2 regions of the Geobacillus sp. YF-1 genome follow, and region 2 is predicted to be linked to the other one. Evidence: a T-box and tRNA genes for the amino acid it is inferred to sense, from the RefSeq annotation. Region 2 holds a T-box; the other holds one or more tRNA genes.

The links. The T-box of region 2 lies ahead of pheS (phenylalanine--tRNA ligase subunit alpha). A T-box ahead of a tRNA ligase gene usually reads a tRNA of that ligase, here a tRNA-Phe.
Region 1: it encodes a tRNA-Phe, which carries the amino acid that the T-box ahead of pheS (phenylalanine--tRNA ligase subunit alpha) is inferred to sense. The anticodon was not compared.

What each region holds. Positions count from the first base shown of each region.
Region 1 is NZ_CP199850.1:570,056-574,309, forward strand. Features, by position in the region: rRNA gene ACTVIM_RS02780 (23S ribosomal RNA) at 1-1,010, shown strand, start outside; rRNA gene rrf (5S ribosomal RNA) at 1,226-1,342, shown strand; tRNA gene ACTVIM_RS02790 (tRNA-Val) at 1,353-1,428, shown strand; tRNA gene ACTVIM_RS02795 (tRNA-Met) at 1,613-1,689, shown strand; tRNA gene ACTVIM_RS02800 (tRNA-Asp) at 1,694-1,766, shown strand; tRNA gene ACTVIM_RS02805 (tRNA-Phe) at 2,081-2,156, shown strand; tRNA gene ACTVIM_RS02810 (tRNA-Thr) at 2,160-2,232, shown strand; tRNA gene ACTVIM_RS02815 (tRNA-Lys) at 2,415-2,487, shown strand; tRNA gene ACTVIM_RS02820 (tRNA-Gly) at 2,495-2,569, shown strand; tRNA gene ACTVIM_RS02825 (tRNA-Leu) at 2,575-2,660, shown strand; tRNA gene ACTVIM_RS02830 (tRNA-Arg) at 2,664-2,737, shown strand; tRNA gene ACTVIM_RS02835 (tRNA-Pro) at 2,744-2,820, shown strand; tRNA gene ACTVIM_RS02840 (tRNA-Ala) at 2,825-2,897, shown strand; tRNA gene ACTVIM_RS02845 (tRNA-Met) at 2,914-2,987, shown strand; tRNA gene ACTVIM_RS02850 (tRNA-Ile) at 2,996-3,072, shown strand; tRNA gene ACTVIM_RS02855 (tRNA-Ser) at 3,089-3,179, shown strand; tRNA gene ACTVIM_RS02860 (tRNA-Thr) at 3,311-3,383, shown strand; tRNA gene ACTVIM_RS02865 (tRNA-His) at 3,395-3,467, shown strand; tRNA gene ACTVIM_RS02870 (tRNA-Gly) at 3,779-3,849, shown strand; tRNA gene ACTVIM_RS02875 (tRNA-Ile) at 3,857-3,930, shown strand; tRNA gene ACTVIM_RS02880 (tRNA-Asn) at 4,052-4,126, shown strand; tRNA gene ACTVIM_RS02885 (tRNA-Ser) at 4,135-4,227, shown strand; tRNA gene ACTVIM_RS02890 (tRNA-Glu) at 4,233-4,254, shown strand, end outside.
Region 2 is NZ_CP199850.1:2,641,448-2,645,701, reverse strand. Features, by position in the region: gene msrA (peptide-methionine (S)-S-oxide reductase MsrA) at 1-190, shown strand, start outside; gene ACTVIM_RS13150 (TrmH family RNA methyltransferase) at 187-942, shown strand; gene ACTVIM_RS13145 (hypothetical protein) at 984-1,397, shown strand; T-box leader at 1,452-1,693, shown strand; gene pheS (phenylalanine--tRNA ligase subunit alpha) at 1,733-2,767, shown strand; gene pheT (phenylalanine--tRNA ligase subunit beta) at 2,789-4,254, shown strand, end outside.

The DNA of each region.
Region 1 (4,254 bases), 1.4 Mb from region 2:
GCCCCAGTAAACGGCGGCCGTAACTATAACGGTCCTAAGGTAGCGAAATTCCTTGTCGGGTAAGTTCCGACCCGCACGAAAGGTGTAACGACTTGGGCGCTGTCTCAACGAGAGACCCGGTGAAATTATACTACCTGTGAAGATGCAGGTTTCCCGCGACAGGACGGAAAGACCCCGTGGAGCTTTACTGCAGCCTGATATGGAATTTTGGTATCGCTTGTACAGGATAGGTGGGAGCCTGAGAAGCCGGAGCGCCAGCTTCGGTGGAGGCGCCGGTGGGATACCACCCTGGCGGTATTGAAATTCTAACCCGCACCCCTGAGCGGGGTGGGAGACAGTGTCAGGTGGGCAGTTTGACTGGGGCGGTCGCCTCCCAAAAGGTAACGGAGGCGCCCAAAGGTTCCCTCAGAATGGTTGGAAATCATTCGGAGAGTGCAAAGGCACAAGGGAGCTTGACTGCGAGACGGACAGGTCGAGCAGGGACGAAAGTCGGGCTTAGTGATCCGGTGGTTCCGCATGGAAGGGCCATCGCTCAACGGATAAAAGTTACCCCGGGGATAACAGGCTGATCTCCCCCAAGAGTCCACATCGACGGGGAGGTTTGGCACCTCGATGTCGGCTCATCGCATCCTGGGGCTGTAGTCGGTCCCAAGGGTTGGGCTGTTCGCCCATTAAAGCGGTACGCGAGCTGGGTTCAGAACGTCGTGAGACAGTTCGGTCCCTATCCGTCGCGGGCGCAGGAAATTTGCGAGGAGCTGTCCTTAGTACGAGAGGACCGGGATGGACGCACCGCTGGTGTACCAGTTGTCCCGCCAGGGGCACCGCTGGGTAGCTATGTGCGGACGGGATAAGCGCTGAAAGCATCTAAGCGTGAAGCCCCCCTCAAGATGAGATTTCCCATCGCGTTAGGCGAGTAAGATCCCTCGAAGATGACGAGGTCGATAGGTCCGAGGTGGAAGCGTGGCGACACGTGGAGCTGACGGATACTAATCGATCGAGGGCTTAACCTAGAAAAGCGGAGGCCGCCCGCCGATCGGCGAAACGCGCTGGAGGGCCTGCGAGGAGGCTATACCGCCACAGCAGGACCGAAGCGTCGCGAGCCGATGGCGGCCGGAGCTAGACAGTACGACACGCGGCTTCTTCCGACGGTTATCTAGTTTTGAAGGAATGAAAAAGCCCTTGACAATCCGCTTACTTTCCTTATAATAAAATGTGTCGATAATAGCCTAGTGGTGATAGCGGAGGGGAAACACCCGTTCCCATCCCGAACACGGAAGTTAAGCCCTCCAGCGCCGATGGTAGTTGGGGCCAGCGCCCCTGCAAGAGTAGGTCGCTGCTAGGCGGATATTTATGGAGGATTAGCTCAGCTGGGAGAGCACTTGCCTTACAAGCAAGGGGTCGGCGGTTCGATCCCGTCATCCTCCACCACTTTCAAACATACAAAATTCAGCGCATCATTGAAATAAGTTCATCTTCTATCGTCGCGGGGTGGAGCAACGAGCATTTGCTTCATCGAATACGCTGCGAGTTGCCTCGACGCATCGAACATCTTTGAATCAGCTGGTAGAGGAAGAGGCAACAAATATTTCAATGATACTGCTCTTCTTATCGTCGCGGGGTGGAGCAGTCCGGTAGCTCGTCGGGCTCATAACCCGAAGGTCGCAGGTTCAAATCCTGCCCCCGCAACCAACAAGGTCCCGTAGTGTAGTGGTTAACATGCCTGCCTGTCACGCAGGAGATCGCGGGTTCGAGTCCCGTCGGGACCGTCTTTGTTTAAAAATTATGACAACCCTATATATTTTGGTTGCTTTCTTGGTAGAGACGAGCATCAGCATCATCGAGTTTGCTGCGAGTTGCCTCGACGCATCAAGCATCTTTGAATCAGCTGGTAGAGGAAGAGGCATAGGGCAATCAATGAGCGAGTTAAAAAATAACATATGGCTCGGTAGCTCAGTCGGTAGAGACGAGCATCAGCATCATCGAGTTTGCTGCGAGTTGCCTCGACGCATCAAGCATCTTTGAATCAGCTGGTAGAGGAAGAGGCATAGGCAATCAATGAGCGAGTTAAAAAATAACATATGGCTCGGTAGCTCAGTCGGTAGAGCAAAGGACTGAAAATCCTTGTGTCGGCGGTTCGATTCCGTCCCGAGCCACCATTCGCCGGCTTAGCTCAATTGGTAGAGCAACTGACTTGTAATCAGTAGGTTGCGGGTTCAAGTCCTGCAGCCGGCATCTTTTCTTTTGCTTGAGAGTATGCAAGTGTGTGCTTCACTAAGGACCACCATGAGTCATTCGCTCAGTAACGAGCAATACATCTTCGAGTTTACTGCGAGTTGCCTCGACGCACTCGGCATCTTTGAGTCGGCTGGTAGAGGAAGGGGCATCGTCAAATATTTGGGTGTATACCAAACCATGAGCCATTAGCTCAGTAGGTAGAGCATCTGACTTTTAATCAGAGGGTCGGAGGTTCGAGTCCTCCATGGCTCATCATGTTGCGGAAGTAGTTCAGCGGTAGAACACCACCTTGCCAAGGTGGGGGTCGCGGGTTCGAACCCCGTCTTCCGCTCCACTGCCGCCGGGGTGGCGGAATTGGCAGACGCACAGGACTTAAAATCCTGGGGTAGGTGACTACCGTGCCGGTTCGAGTCCGGCCCTCGGCACTTGCGCTCGTAGCTCAATTGGATAGAGCATCTGACTACGGATCAGAAGGTTAGGGGTTCGAATCCTCTCGAGCGCGTTTTATCGGGAAGTAGCTCAGCTTGGTAGAGCACACGGTTCGGGTCCGTGAGGTCGCAGGTTCAAATCCTGTCTTCCCGACCACTTTGGGGCCTTAGCTCAGCTGGGAGAGCGCCTGCCCCGCACGCAGGAGGTCATCGGTTCGAATCCGATAGGCTCCACTTTTTCATCCGTTTTGGCGGTGTAGCTCAGCTGGCTAGAGCGTACGGTTCATACCCGTGAGGTCGGGGGTTCGATCCCCTCCACCGCCACTCTTATCGGACCTTTAGCTCAGCTGGTTAGAGCAGACGGCTCATAACCGTCCGGTCGTAGGTTCGAATCCTACAAGGTCCACCATTATTGTTGTTTTTTTGGAGGAGTACCCAAGTGGTTGAAGGGGTCGGTCTTGAAAACCGAGAGGCGCCGCAAGGCGCGCGGGGGTTCGAATCCCTCCTCCTCCGCCATAAATAATCGTCTCATTTAGCTCCGTTGGCACAAATAGAATGAGACGGCATCAACTCGGTTTGAGCGTTCCGCTTTTTTCGACCAGTTGACTATTAGGAAAAACGATAAGCATTGCATAATATGGATTTATGCCGGCTTAGCTCAATTGGTAGAGCAACTGACTTGTAATCAGTAGGTTGCGGGTTCAAGTCCTGCAGCCGGCATCAACATCATGGCGACTATGGCGAAGTGGTTAACGCACCAGATTGTGGCTCTGGCATGCGTGGGTTCGATTCCCACTAGTCGCCCTTTTTCTTCTTAAAACCAGTAAGCTCTTGGTAAAATTGCAGCCACGAGCCTTAGCTTCACCGAATAGGCTGCGAGTAGCCTCGACGCATTCCGCTTCTTTGAATGTGCTGGTAGAGGAAGAGGCGCGAAATTGCGTGGTGAATGGTTGAAGAAATCGATGTGCGGGTGTAGTTTAGTGGTAAAACCTCAGCCACGAGCCTTAGCTTCACCGAATAGGCTGCGAGTAGCCTCGACGCATTCCGCTTCTTTGAATGCGCTGGTAGAGGAAGAGGCGCGAAATTGCGTGGTGAATGGTTGAAGAAATCGATGTGCGGGTGTAGTTTAGTGGTAAAACCTCAGCCTTCCAAGCTGATGTCGTGGGTTCGATTCCCATCACCCGCTTTTGGATGGGCCTATAGCTCAGCTGGTCAGAGCGCACGCCTGATAAGCGTGAGGTCGGTGGTTCAAGTCCACTTAGGCCCACTATTTCCCATTGCATATTGTCGGATGATTCGCTATAATAACGGTGAACCGTTGTCCCACCATTGCCGGATGGAGCAACGGTATGGTAGCCCGTAGGAAAACGGACATGGTGTTGAATCGTTCCGCAATAGCTCAGCGGTAGAGCAACCGGCTGTTAACCGGTAGGTCGTAGGTTCGAATCCTACTTGCGGAGCCATTTTCTCTGGAGAAGTACCCAAGTGGCTGAAGGGGACGGTTTGCTAAACCGTTAGGTCGCAGTTTTGCGGCGCGCGGGTTCAAATCCCGCCTTCTCCGCCATGCATGGCCCGTTGGTCAAGTGGTTAA
Region 2 (4,254 bases):
GCGGGCGTTGGAAGAAAGCGGGCGCTTCTCGAAGCCGATCGTGACGAAAATTTTGCCGGCCACGACGTTTTATCCGGCGGAAGAGTACCATCAAAACTACCATAAGAAAAATCCGGACCATTACAAGCAAGACCGGGCCGCTTCCGGTCGCGACGAATTTATCGCCAAACATTGGGGGGCGAAGCGGTGAAGTGGATCGAATCGCCAAAAAACGCGCGCGTGAAGCAATGGAAAAAGTTGCTGACGAAAAAAGGGCGCGACGAAACCGGGTGGTTTTTGCTCGAAGGATTCCATCTCATCGAAGAGGCGCTAAAAAGCCAAGCGCCGCTTGTCGAGCTGATTGTGGACGAGCGTGCCGCCATTCCGCCGGGATGGAACGTCAGCGATGTGCCGGTGGTGATCGTAACGGAAGCGGTGATGAAGGCGATCAGCAGCACGGAAACACCGCAAGGGATCATGGCTGTCTGCCGGCAAGCCGCGGCCGAGCTTGGCGATGTGAACACGGCGCTGCTCATTGACGCCGTGCAAGACCCCGGCAATCTCGGCACGATGATTCGCACGGCTGATGCGGCCGGCATTGATGCGGTCATTTTAGGGGAAGGATGCGCCGATTTGTACAACCCGAAAGTCGTCCGTGCGACGCAAGGATCGCTGTTTCACCTTCCGGTTGTCAAAGGCGATCTGGCGCAGTGGATCGCGCGTTTCCAAAAGCAAGGCATTTCGGTATACGGCACCGCCTTGGAGAACGCCGCCGATTACCGCACCGTTCGTCCGTCGTCTTCGTTCGCCTTGCTTGTCGGCAACGAAGGAAGCGGCGTCCGGCGCGAGCTGCTCGAGATGACGACAGAAAACGTCTGCATCCCGCTTTACGGCCAGGCGGAGTCGCTCAACGTCGCGGTGGCGGCCGGAATTTTGCTTTATTCTTTGCGGGCGGTGCGGTAAAATAAAATTTGAAAATCAATCGGAAAAGGGAGCGGAGGCGTATGGATGACGAACTTCGGGCGCTGTTGAACGCGGTGCTTGAGCGCCTTGACGTTCAAGGGGCCTACATCGAACAAATGCGCATCGATATCGTCAAGCTGCAAGGAAGCGTGAAGCAACTTGAAGACAAAGTCGATCGCCTGCAACGTGATGTGGACGCCATGAAAAAAGACATGGACGCCATGAAAAAAGACATGGACGCCATGAAAAAAGACATGGATGCCATGAAAAAAGACATGGACGCCATGAAAAAAGACATGGATGCCATGAAAAAAGACATGGTAGGGGTTAAAAAAGATGTTGCCGCGCTCAAGGAAGGGCAAGTGCGGCAGGAAAAAATTATGGAGCGCCTTGCGATCCGCTCGATTGAACAGGAAGCGGAAATCGATGAGCTGCGCAAAGAAATCTCGGCCTGACCTTGCCTTTGCCTGCCCATTTGCGTATAATGAATAGCGACATTTCCCATACCGATAACAACGATGACGGAGAAAAGTAGCTTGCTGCTCGCCATCCAGGGAGAAAACGCCATAGACTGGGAGCGTTTTTATGGCCGACGCAAGTGAAGTTCACCTCCCGAGTTGACACCGGGACCATCCCAACGCGGGATGTAAAGGTGGTCCGGCTTTTGGCCGTTATGGCAAGGAAGCGAACAGCGCGTCTTCATTGGTGCTGTTAACAAGGGTGGTACCGCGAGCAACAACTCGTCCCTTACTGGGGCGGGTTTTTTTATTTGAAACGAGGAGGGATAGGCGTGAAAGAACGGTTGCATGAACTCGAGCGAGAAGCGCTTGCCAAAATTGACCAAGCTGGCGATTTAAAAGCGCTCAATGAGGTGCGCGTCGCCTACTTAGGCAAAAAAGGGCCGATTACCGAAGTGCTGCGCGGCATGGGGGCGCTGCCGCCGGAGGAACGCCCGAAACTCGGCGCGCTGGCCAACGAAGTGAGAGAGGCGATTCAACAGGCGCTTGAGGCGAAACAAACGAAACTGGAAGAAGAAGAAATCGAACGAAAACTGGCGGCCGAAGCGATCGATGTGACGCTGCCGGGCCGGCCGGTGCGGCTTGGCAATGCGCATCCGCTGACGCGTGTGATCGAGGAAATCGAAGACTTGTTTATCGGCATGGGCTACACGATCGCTGAAGGGCCGGAAGTCGAGACCGACTACTACAACTTTGAAGCCCTCAATTTGCCAAAAGGCCACCCGGCCCGTGACATGCAAGATTCGTTTTACATCACCGAAGAGATTTTGCTTCGCACCCATACATCGCCGATGCAAGCGCGGACGATGGAGAAGCACCGCGGGCGCGGCCCGGTGAAAATCATTTGCCCGGGCAAAGTGTACCGCCGCGACACCGACGATGCGACCCATTCGCACCAGTTTACACAAATTGAAGGTTTGGTGGTGGACCGCCACATCCGGATGAGCGACTTGAAAGGGACGCTGCGCGAATTCGCCCGCAAGCTGTTCGGGGAAGGGCGCGACATCCGCTTCCGGCCGAGCTTTTTCCCGTTTACGGAGCCGTCGGTCGAGGTCGACGTGTCCTGCTTCCGCTGCGAAGGGCACGGCTGCAGCGTCTGCAAAGGCACGGGCTGGATCGAAATTTTAGGCGCCGGCATGGTGCATCCGAACGTGCTTGAGATGGCTGGCTTTGATTCGAAAACGTACACCGGCTTTGCGTTCGGCATGGGGCCGGAGCGGATCGCGATGCTGAAGTATGGCATTGATGACATCCGTCATTTTTATCAAAACGATCTACGTTTCTTGCGGCAATTTTTGCGTGTATAGCAGAAAAAGGAGGGGTTCTAAATGCTCGTGTCTTACCGTTGGCTAAGCGAGTATGTCGATTTGACCGGCATCACTGCCAAAGAGCTCGCGGAGCGCATCACCAAAAGCGGCATTGAAGTCGAGCGGGTCGAAGCGCTTGACCGGGGAATGAAAGGAATCGTCATCGGTCACGTGCTCGAATGCGAGCCGCATCCGAACGCCGACAAACTGCGAAAGTGTCTTGTCGATCTTGGCGAAGGAGAGCCGGTGCAAATCATTTGCGGCGCCCCGAACGTCGCCAAAGGGCAAAACGTCGCTGTCGCCAAAGTCGGGGCGGTGCTGCCGGGCCATTTTAAAATCAAACGGGCGAAGCTGCGCGGCGAAGAGTCAAACGGCATGATTTGTTCGCTCCAAGAGCTCGGTATCGAAACGAAAGTCGTGCCGAAAGCATACGCCGACGGCATTTTCGTCTTCCCGAGCGACGCGCCGGTCGGCGCCGATGCGCTGGAATGGCTCGGCTTGCACGATGAAGTGCTCGAACTCTCGTTAACGCCCAACCGCGCTGACTGCTTAAGCATGATCGGCGTCGCCTATGAAGTGGCCGCCATTCTCGGCCGCGCGGTGAAGCTGCCGGAAGCGGTGGTCAAAGAAAACGATGAAATGATCCATGACTACATTTCTGTCCGCGTCGAGGCGCCGGAAGACAATCCGCTGTACGCCGGGCGGATCGTGAAAAACGTCCGGATCGGCCCGTCGCCGCTTTGGATGCAGGCGCGCTTGATGGCCGCCGGCATTCGCCCGCACAACAACGTCGTCGACATTACGAACTATATTTTGCTTGAGTACGGCCAGCCGCTGCACGCGTTTGACTACGACCGCCTCGGTTCGAAGGAGATCGTCGTCCGCCGTGCGAACGAAGGCGAAACGATCGTGACGCTTGACGATGTCGAACGGAAGCTGACCGACAATCATCTCGTCATCACGAACGGCCGCGAGCCGGTCGCCTTAGCCGGCGTAATGGGCGGGGCCAATTCGGAAGTGCGTGACGACACGAAAACAGTGTTCATCGAAGCGGCGTATTTTGCGAGCCCGGTCATCCGCCAGGCGGTGAAAGACCACGGGCTGCGTAGCGAGGCGAGCACCCGCTTTGAAAAAGGGATCGATCCGGCGCGGACGAAAGAAGCGCTTGAACGCGCCGCGGCGTTGATGACCGAATACGCCGGCGGTGAGGTCGTCGGCGGCATCGTCGAAGCCAGCACATGGAAAGAAGAGCCGGTGGTCGTGACGGTCACGCTTGAACGGATCAACGGCGTCCTCGGCACGGCGATGTCGAAAGAGGAAGTGGCCGCGATTTTGGCGAACTTGCAATTTCCGTTCACCGAAGACACCGGAACGTTCACCGTTCATGTCCCATCGCGCCGCCGTGACATTGCCATCGAAGAAGATATCATCGAGGAAGTCGCCCGCTTGTACGGCTACGACCATTTGCCGGCGACGTTGCCGGTGGC